Regions from separate parts of the Vibrio scophthalmi genome, predicted to be linked through region 1. Evidence: predicted binding sites of a transcription regulator. Region 1 holds the regulator's gene; the other holds the start of a gene.
What was found. Region 1 encodes PurR, which represses purine synthesis genes. Its sites were predicted from a motif close to TNANGNAAACGTTTNCNTNA; they were not measured.
Positions count from the first base shown of each region.

Region 2: RJD38_RS04575 (NCS2 family permease) is a predicted target of PurR. The motif match lies at 1,600-1,619, and genes of this name have one in related genera.

Region 1 is NZ_CP134271.1:376,075-380,730, reverse strand. It holds gene RJD38_RS01620 (TVP38/TMEM64 family protein) at 1-680, opposite strand, end outside; gene RJD38_RS01615 (TfoX/Sxy family DNA transformation protein) at 895-1,488, opposite strand; cyclic di-GMP riboswitch class I at 1,598-1,686, opposite strand; gene purR (HTH-type transcriptional repressor PurR) at 1,837-2,841, opposite strand; gene torD (molecular chaperone TorD) at 3,229-3,876, opposite strand; gene torR (two-component system response regulator TorR) at 4,116-4,656, shown strand, end outside.
Region 2 is NZ_CP134271.1:1,026,246-1,030,901, forward strand. It holds gene RJD38_RS04575 (NCS2 family permease) at 8-1,387, opposite strand; one part of gene RJD38_RS04580 (IS3 family transposase) at 1,777-2,666, opposite strand; one part of gene RJD38_RS04580 (IS3 family transposase) at 2,666-2,948, opposite strand; gene RJD38_RS04585 (hypothetical protein) at 3,054-3,494, shown strand; gene RJD38_RS04590 (lysophospholipid acyltransferase family protein) at 3,644-4,656, shown strand, end outside.

The DNA of each region.
Region 1 (4,656 bases):
TTCGAGGTTTTGTCGCTCTGTTTTATTTTAGCCATTACCCATTTCGCGACAATCGGGAACAGGCCAAGCAATGCAAATGAGGCTAATACCGAAGGTGAAACAATACCTGAGAGTGAATCAATTTGTGCTAATTGGGTCCCCGCATTGAGATACACCGCAGTGCCCGGTAGCATACCGATTTGACTCACCAAATAGAAACGCGCGGTAGAAATCGGGGTTAAGCCCATAAGTAGGTTAATTAAGAAAAATGGGAAGACCGGAATTAAGCGCAGTGAGAAAAGATAGAACGCGCCATCTTTTTCCACCCCTAGATTAATGGCGGAGAGTTTGTCACCAAATTTGCTTTGTACCCAATCGCGTAGCAAGAAGCGGCTGCTAAGAAAAGCCAGTGTCGCGCCAAGCGTGCTGGCAAAAGAGACTAAGATTAAGCTGGCCCAAAAGCCAAATAATGCTGCGCCAAGCAGAGTGACGACGGCCGCGCCAGGAATCGAAAAGGCCGTAATCGCAAGATAAGCCAAAAAGTAAACCGCCGCCGCTAGAACAAAGTTCTGCTTAATATACAAGGCTAACTCTGCCTGTTGTGCTTTGGCATTTTCGAGGGTGAGTTGATCGCCAAATTGAGTGATAAGTAGCGCTATGATGGCAATCAGCAATAGGCCGAAAATCAGTTTTTTATTCATCTTGGTTCTCACTTATCTCTGGTAGATATCTATTTTATAGCGCGATAATTTCACTATCTTAGATACGCATCTTACGATCGTATTGTTGCATCGTTCAGTCATGAATACGGTTCTTTGCTCGTTGTTTTATATAGGAACTTCAAAGCACGCAAAAAATTTCAAAAAAAAAGCCAGCAACAATGGCTGGCTTAATTCAATTTATTCATTTTCTAAATTAATGCTCAAGGCGAGACATCAGTTCTTGGCGGCGAGCTTGAGGAACGACGGACCAATGCGTGCCTTTAATTGCGCCTTCAAGTGCCCAAAGCAACTCTAAACTCACCTGGGTATCATGTGAGGCTTGAATGGCTTTGTATGCTTGAACTGAACCCACTTGTTCTAAATTCTCAACTGATTCGATACCGGCTTTTTTCAGCATACGTTCAGTTGCAAGACGCAAGTTTGGTAGATCTTTAATACGAGTTGGTTTTGTTTTCGCTTGAGTGCTCTTTTCTTGCTTAGCGAGAGAGAGTGCATCGGTAGCCGTTTGCAGTGTTTTTGCACTGTCTTGGTACCACTCTTCACTTAAAGCAAAATATTTAGTAACAACAGGGAAGCCTCGTTTGTGATACACGTACGGTTCTAATCCTTGTTGCTTAAACTGCTCAGTAAGGGCATCGTCGGCACGAATATGAAGCTTGTCGTGTACAACCAATGCAAACATTGTGTCGTCTGCAAAAATGCCGAACCCACCAAACATAGAGCGAGATTTAATCCGACCTAAGGGCTCAAAAAGCCTCATAGAGTCTTTAAGTATTGGTTTATCCATTCAGTACTTTCTCGGTGTATGTGTATATACGCCACCAAATCAGGTCCGAGAGAATAGCAGTCAATGCAGATTTCTGGAGAGTAATCAGTTAACGTGTTGCATTTCTACCATCGGTAACCCCGCTGCCGTACATCATTACAATGTTTAGGCCGGTGGCTTTGCGTCCCAACTTTTCAGTTTGGTTTGCCCTGTGCGTGACTTAATTTGCTCTGCTAAAGATTAAATTACTTCTGTCAGGAAGTAGTCTATTAATATGGGATAATTGTGATCTTTATGCAAGAATAACTTTCATTTATGAGGCTTTAGCCGAAGGATTGCCCCTCGGCTAATCTTTATTGAATCATTAACTTAGTCGATTCTTGCAACGGTGCTACGCTCAACGATTTCTGGATGCATCTCAAACACGCGTTTTTCGTGTTCTTTATCTTTAATACGCTCTAGCAGAATTTCGAATGCGTTTTTACCAACACGACGCTTTGGTTGGTGAACTGTCGTCAGTGGTGGAGAGAAATACTCTGCCAATTCGATGTTGTCGTAGCCGATCACTGAGATGTCTTCTGGCACGCGAATGCCTTTTTGTTGCAGACGGCTCATTAGGCCTAATGCCATGGTGTCATTGAAGCAGAATACAGCCGTCGGGCGTTTGTCCATAGCAACGAGTTGGTCGGCGGCCAATACGGCCGTGTCACACTCAAAGTTACCTTCAAGAATCCAATCTTCGTTAACTTCAAGTTGTGCTTGGTTCATCGCACGTTTAAAGCCTTGGATACGCTCTTGGCAAACTGCTTTTTCAAAGTGACCGCTTAGGCAAGCGATGTCTTTGTGACCGTGGTCGATCAAGAATTTCGTTGCTAGGTAGCCACCTTCTTCTGAGTTGTCGATGATGTTGTCTGCTTGAGAGGTCTCAGGGCCCCAATCCATCACAACTTTAGGAATGTCTTTGTGGTTGTTGAGCATTTCGCTCAGTTCTTCTGTTAAGTCAGAACACATCACCAAAATACCATCAACGCGTTTTTCTGCGAGCATGCGAATGTAGTCGCGTTGTTTCTCGTAGATACCACCAGTGTTACATAGGATCAGTGTGTAGCCTTGGCGGTAACAGTAGCTCTCGACGCCATCAATTACTTCAGAGAAGAATAGGTTAGTAGATTGAGTTACTAGCATACCAATGGTACGAGTCGTATTGCATTTTAGGCTACGAGCAACGGCACTTGGTGCATAGTTTAGCTCTTTCACTGCTTCCATCACGCGCTCTTGCGTTGTCTCTGCGACAAAGCGAGTTTTATTGATCACGTGTGAAACAGTAGTGGTTGATACGCCAGCAAGGCGAGCAACGTCTTTAATAGTGGCCATAAGGGGTTGTCCTATCTTTAGCTGCCACGGCGGTATTCACATATCAGAATAATTTGGCAGAAAGTATTAAAAACACAAAAACCGCTTGATTACAGCGGTTTGTATTTAATTCATTATTTTTTTATCGTTTGCGCTGTCGATTCTAGACCGCATCTCGTTTGGGGGCAAATAAAAATCCCGTCCCCCATACTGTTATGCCCACCATGATAGGTGAGTGATTAGGCATCAGCCGAATAAAAATCACTTAAAACAAGGAGTGGATGAGGTGTCACTCGTTACTTTTATTACACCACACCAACCCTAGAAAAAGCCGTTATTCGCGAATTTATTCAGCATCAACTCATTACGCATCAACGCATCAAACACCTATTGGGTAGATATTGAGCGTCATTCACCCGTTAAGTATTGGCAATCAAGCTCTAAAAACGCAACCAGCAGCGCCGCAACGGCAGAGTAGAAACCAAACTTATCTAAGCCTTTGCATTTGGTCGCAAATTTAGCCACCCAGCTTAGAATGTGTTGACGGATAAAGGCTTCTTGTTCAACGAAACTTTCTTCAAAATGACGCTCTTGCTCAAGCTCGTTTGAACGAATAATGATGTTACCGAGCAGATCAAGTTCAATCGCAATATGATCCGCAGGCTCGTTCAAGCCTTGTTCAACCGCAACACCGTACTTTTGAAGTAATGCGTCCATTTCGTTCGCTGGTTTATCATGCAGTAGACCGGTTGTACCGATGTACATAGAAGCATAAGGCAGTGCAGATTCTTTATCAGACTTTAAAAATAAGTCACAAAAGTCAGCCGCCAACTCTAGCTGGCCATCTTCGCGGTCTAGCTGACGGTTAAGTGCATCCACTACATCATCAATGGCTGGTTTTAGGCTTGGGTTTTCACCAAGGCCAGATAAAAAGCTACGAATCTCAGGGCTTTGATATTGCTCTAGATCCGCTTCAGTTAGCTCTTTGGCAAATAAGCTAGAGAACCACCAGTAAATTTCTGCACGCTTTTCGTTAAACGCTTTTAACTCTTGCATCAAACAATGCTCCTATTTTCATTCTCCTACTATTCTAGCGAAGAAAAATGAATAGGGATAACACACAATGCGTCAAAATAAGTGCAAAAATGGCAAAATGTTAATGCTTGGGCTAGTTTTGTTTTGAATCAATAAAAAATCATCTTTCTTGATTTTAATGTAACAAATACTAGAAATGTTACGATATATGAATAGAATGTAGGTCGTAAACAATTCCCAATGCAAATTAAGTGGTTTAGATGAGCTATCACGTACTAGTTGTAGAAGATGACGCAGTAACTCGCAGCAAGCTGGTTGGCTACTTTCAAAATGAAGGTTACACCGTCAGCGAAGCAGAAAGCGGCGAGCAGATGCGCGACACACTACAAAATCATGCGATTGATTTAGTCATGCTAGACATCAATCTTCCTGGTGAAGATGGCTTGATGTTAACGCGTGAACTACGCAGTCAGTCTGACATTGGAATTATCCTGGTAACAGGACGCACGGATAGCATTGATAAGATCGTTGGTTTAGAAATGGGTGCCGACGATTATGTAACAAAACCGTTTGAACTTCGCGAACTGTTAGTTCGAGTGAAAAACCTACTGTGGCGTATTTCGTCAGCGCGTAATGCCGGTAGTGTTGTTGATCAGAAAAACGATTCAAATTTAGTTCGTTTTGGTGAGTGGATGTTTGACGTTCAACGCCGTGCGCTTAGCCGTAACGGCGAGCCAGTAAAACTGACTAAAGCGGAATACGAGCTTTTGGTTGCGCTTTCAACTTACCCTAACCAAGTGC
Region 2 (4,656 bases), 650 kb from region 1:
GCCCAGCCTATATAGCCCAACCACCCGCGTAAAACGCCACTAGCACCGCGGTTAAGGCCACAATACCAAAGCTAAGCTTCTTCCACTCGCCAGAGATAACGCGACCAACCACCAAACATAGGAAGCCAAGCATGATACCGGTGACGATATTGGCAGTAAGCACGATAAACACGGCACATACTAATCCTGACAAAGCATCAATTGAGTCGCCAAAATCAAGCTTACTAACATTACTCAGCATCAATAGGCCAACATACATTAGCGCAGGCGCCGTTGCGTAGCTTGGCACTAGGTAACTGATTGGCGAGATGAACAATAGAGCTAGGAACAAGGTACCAACAACCACAGCTGTCAAACCGGTTTTACCACCAGCCGCCGTACCTGCTGCAGATTCAATGTACACTGCCGCCGGAGCGCCACCAACAGCACCAGAGACAATGCTACTCACAGAATCAGAGGTCAGCGCTTTACCGCCATCGATGATGTTGCCATCTTTATCCAGCAAATTCGCCTGACCTGCCACTGCGCGAATCGTACCAGTCGCATCAAAGATCGCGGTCATCACCAAAGCCAATACGCTTGGTAGTACTAATGGGCTAAATGCACCCATAACATCCATCGAACCAAATAGAGAGCCTTCGCCGCCAAATGATGGCATAGCAAACAAACCATGGTAGGTCACATTTGGATCGAAAATAAGACCAAAGATCGAAATCACTACGATAACCAGTAAGATACCACCTGGGACACGGCGCTTCTCCAAACCAAAGATAGCGGCAAGGCCGAGTACCGACATCATTACAGGTAGAGAGGTAAAATCACCAAATTTAACCGGTAGACCTTCTGCAAGATTCTTCTCTACTAGCCCCACACCATTGGCGGCGATAAGCAATAAGAACAGACCAATACCAATCCCGGTACCGTGTGCGATACCAACAGGTAAGTGTGTCAAAATCCACTGGCGTAAACCTGTTACGGTAATCGCGGTAAACACCACCCCCATTAGGAAGACAGCACCCAGCGCAACCGGAATAGAGACACCTTGTCCCAATACCAAGCTAAAGGCCATGAATGCGGTTAATGAGATCGCACAACCAATCGCCATCGGCAGGTTCGCCCACAACCCCATCAATAATGAACCAAATGCCGCCACTAAACAGGTCGCAACAAACACCGCACCTTGATCAAATCCAGCTGCACCCAACATACTTGGCACCACAATGACTGAGTAAACCATAGCAAGAAATGTCGTTAAACCTGCCAGCATTTCTTGGCGCACGTTACTACCGCGTTGCGAGATCGAGAAGTAGCTATCCAGTTTGCTCGCCATTGGCGACGAAGCGGATGAGCTATTTTGCGTATTTTGAGTGGGAGTCTTATTAGACATGAGTTTTCCTATTCAATTTTATGACTTAATACCATAAGAAGCATTGTAGCGTGATGGATTCACGGCCTACTCATGCCTGGTTGGAATAGATCATTGATGGAGTTTTACAAAGCAATAACTAGGCTTAAACACCGCACCCTAAGGGTTGCGCTATCGTTTAAAGGCGGAGAAATTACAGGGTTATTTTGCAGATGACAAGTAATTTAAACCTTTGCGGCAAACGTTTCCGTAAAGAAAAACAATACGCGGTGTTGGGTGAGGTTTACAGCGCTTAATCTGCTCCTATCTTCTGCCCATATCTCTCCGCCCTCTAAATACCGAAGGGCGCGATGAGTACGAGATGAAGAGAGTGCAAATTGGAATGACCCCTTAAAAGTAGACACTGAGGGTTAATTCATTAGTTCAAAATCTATGGGACTCACTCCACCTAGAGTCCCATGCCTTCTTACTGGATTGTAATACGTATCGATATAAAGTCGACTTTGCATTGTCATTTCCTGACGAGACATCCCACCTAGATTGCTAATCCACTCTTTTTTATACTGAGCAAAGAAGCTTTCTGAACAGGCATTATCCCAGCAATTTCCTTTACGCGACATACTCACGGTAATTGCCTTTTTCCGATGCCATCGTAAAGTTTCTATCGCTCGATATTGAACACCTTGGTCCGAATGAAACATTAACTTCCGGCCATCTGGTCGGCGGCTTTTCCATGCCTTATTCAGCGTTTTTAGCACTAAACAAGCGCTGTTTATACGACTTGTTGACCACCCGACCACCTTTCGCGAATACAAATCTAATATGACACAAAGGTAATTCCAGCCTTCTTTACATCGAACTTGAGTTATATCCGAAGCCCAAACTTGATTTGGCTTACTTACGTCAAATTGGCGGTTGAGAAGATTGTACGCAGGCATAAGCCCTTTCTGTCTAGGTGCTCGACCATGACGCTTTTTACTGGCCTTGGAACGATAACCTAATGACTGCAATAACCTTTGAACTCGCTTCTTATTGCAAATAAAACCATAAGCCACCGCGGCTTCCCATAGCTTCCGGTAGCCGGGGATACAATGTTGCCTATCACTTTCCTCTTTCAGGAAGTCGAGCAAACTGTCATTGCCTTGCTCTCGCACGCTTGGTTTTCGATGAAGCCATTTATAGTAACCAGCAGACGATACGCCTAGCCATTGGCACAGCCTTATCACAGGTCGCTGAATGCTCGTATATTTTAGAATGTATTCAAATCTTATTCTTTTAGGCTGTCGAAGTAGACTTTCGCTTCCTTTAAGAATTCGTTCTCCATCTCCGCCATTTCAAGACGTTTTTTCAGTCTTCGAATTTCTTTTTCTAATTGAACAACGGATTTTTCCGGCCCTATGTTAGGAAGAGGGGGTGAGGTGTTTTTTTGAGAGGTCATTTCGGTCCTCCATTTGGACAGTAAACCTGGGGAAATACCTAATGATTTCGCCACTGATATTACGGTATCTGGAGAATCTAAAGATTGCTGTACGGCCTGTTTCTTGAAATCGTCTGAATGTTTTCGGACTGTTTTTACTTTCATAGCACTCTAATTCCAATATTGAGTGTCTACTTTATTGGGGTCATTCCAAATTCGCTTTTACGCGCTACAATACAGCACAGATTAACCATATAGAAATAGATGACCATGCAGCTTGATTATACTTACCAATGCTTAGCGAATATGCCTCGTGAAGAGCTAGAACAACTTAGCCTACGAATGGTTCACCGCTTAGTACCTGAAGATTACCTTAGCGAAATTTTTACTTTTGATGGTGAAGAAACCGAATCAGAAGATAAACTGCATGAAGCTCAGCTCGATGCGATGTTACGTCTTAATGCCATCGCTCTGAGCCAATTACCCGCTCTATTTCAAGAATCAGAAAATGCCCAGCAAAATACGCTGCGCATGCAACGCCTGCTATTGTGGCACTTTTACGCGATCTCATTTCATCTTGAGCGTGCAATTCCTTTAGAGGTGCATTGCAACCACGTGGAAGTAATCCTAAAACAAAGCCCAGAAAACACCTTAGAATGGGTGACAACCTTAACGGATTTATTGCGTCAATACGCCAAGATTGCGCAGTAACAAGCCTTCATAACAAAACGTTTAAGCTACCCGCCAAATCAGGCGGGTTCTTTTTATTCTTCCATTCATCATACTCTCACTAAATTGCAGCATCACTGACATATAAGCGCCATACACTCGTTATGAGTTAATGAGAGTTCGAGGAAAATATGGAAGTTACTAGCCCTTTTCGCTTGCCACGTAAAACACCATTTGGATTGGCTGAACAGGTTACTGAATGGGCGACCGGCCTAAGCAAATTAGATAAATTTTATGCTCAACGTCCGGCGCAATGTAATACAGAAACCTTCTTGCGCTTCACCCTGCAAGTCCTTGGTATCGACTATCAGATCATTAAGGGATCGCTTAACCAGGTGCCTGAGCAAGGAGCAACGGTCATTGTTGCCAATCATCCGTTAGGTTGTGTGGAAGGGGTAATTCTGGCGGAGCTACTGTTAATGATCCGCCCTGATGTAAAAATACTCGCTAATCACTATCTAAAAACCGTTCCCGAACTCGATTCATTATTTATCGGTGTCGATGTATTTGAGGGGAAAGAGCGCCATAAAGCCAATTTAAAAGCGCTACGTGAGGCGCATCGTCATCTAGAACAAAGCGGATTACTATTGCTCTTTCCTGCCGGTGAAGTGTCCCAGTTAGTCGATGGCAAAACCAATCAAATAGAAGATAAAGCTTGGAGCCGATCGGTCAGCTCATTAATCAAAAAAAGTGCCGCGACCACCCTACCTATTTTCATTAACGGTCAGAATTCAAAACGCTTTTATCTTGCCGGTAAAGTGCATTCGTTGCTACGCACACTCATGCTGGGGCGAGAGTTGCTAAACAAATCCCACCAGCCCATCGAAATTGCGATTGGCAGTGCCATTAACTACAAAGAAATCCGCGCTCTCGATGACGAAAGCTTAGTCAATTACCTGCGACTCAATACTTATCTGTTAAAACCACAGTCTGAACATAGAGATCTATTTTGTGACGCTCAGCCACAAACGCCTGTTTCACCCGCATTAGATTTAGTTCGCTACGAAGAAGACTTAAACGCCATACCAAAACACGATCACTTGCTCAGCAGTGGGGAATTTGATGTCTACTGCACCCGAGCGAAATATATACCAAATCTGCTGTATGAGATTGGTCGACTCCGTGAACAAAATTTCCGAGATGT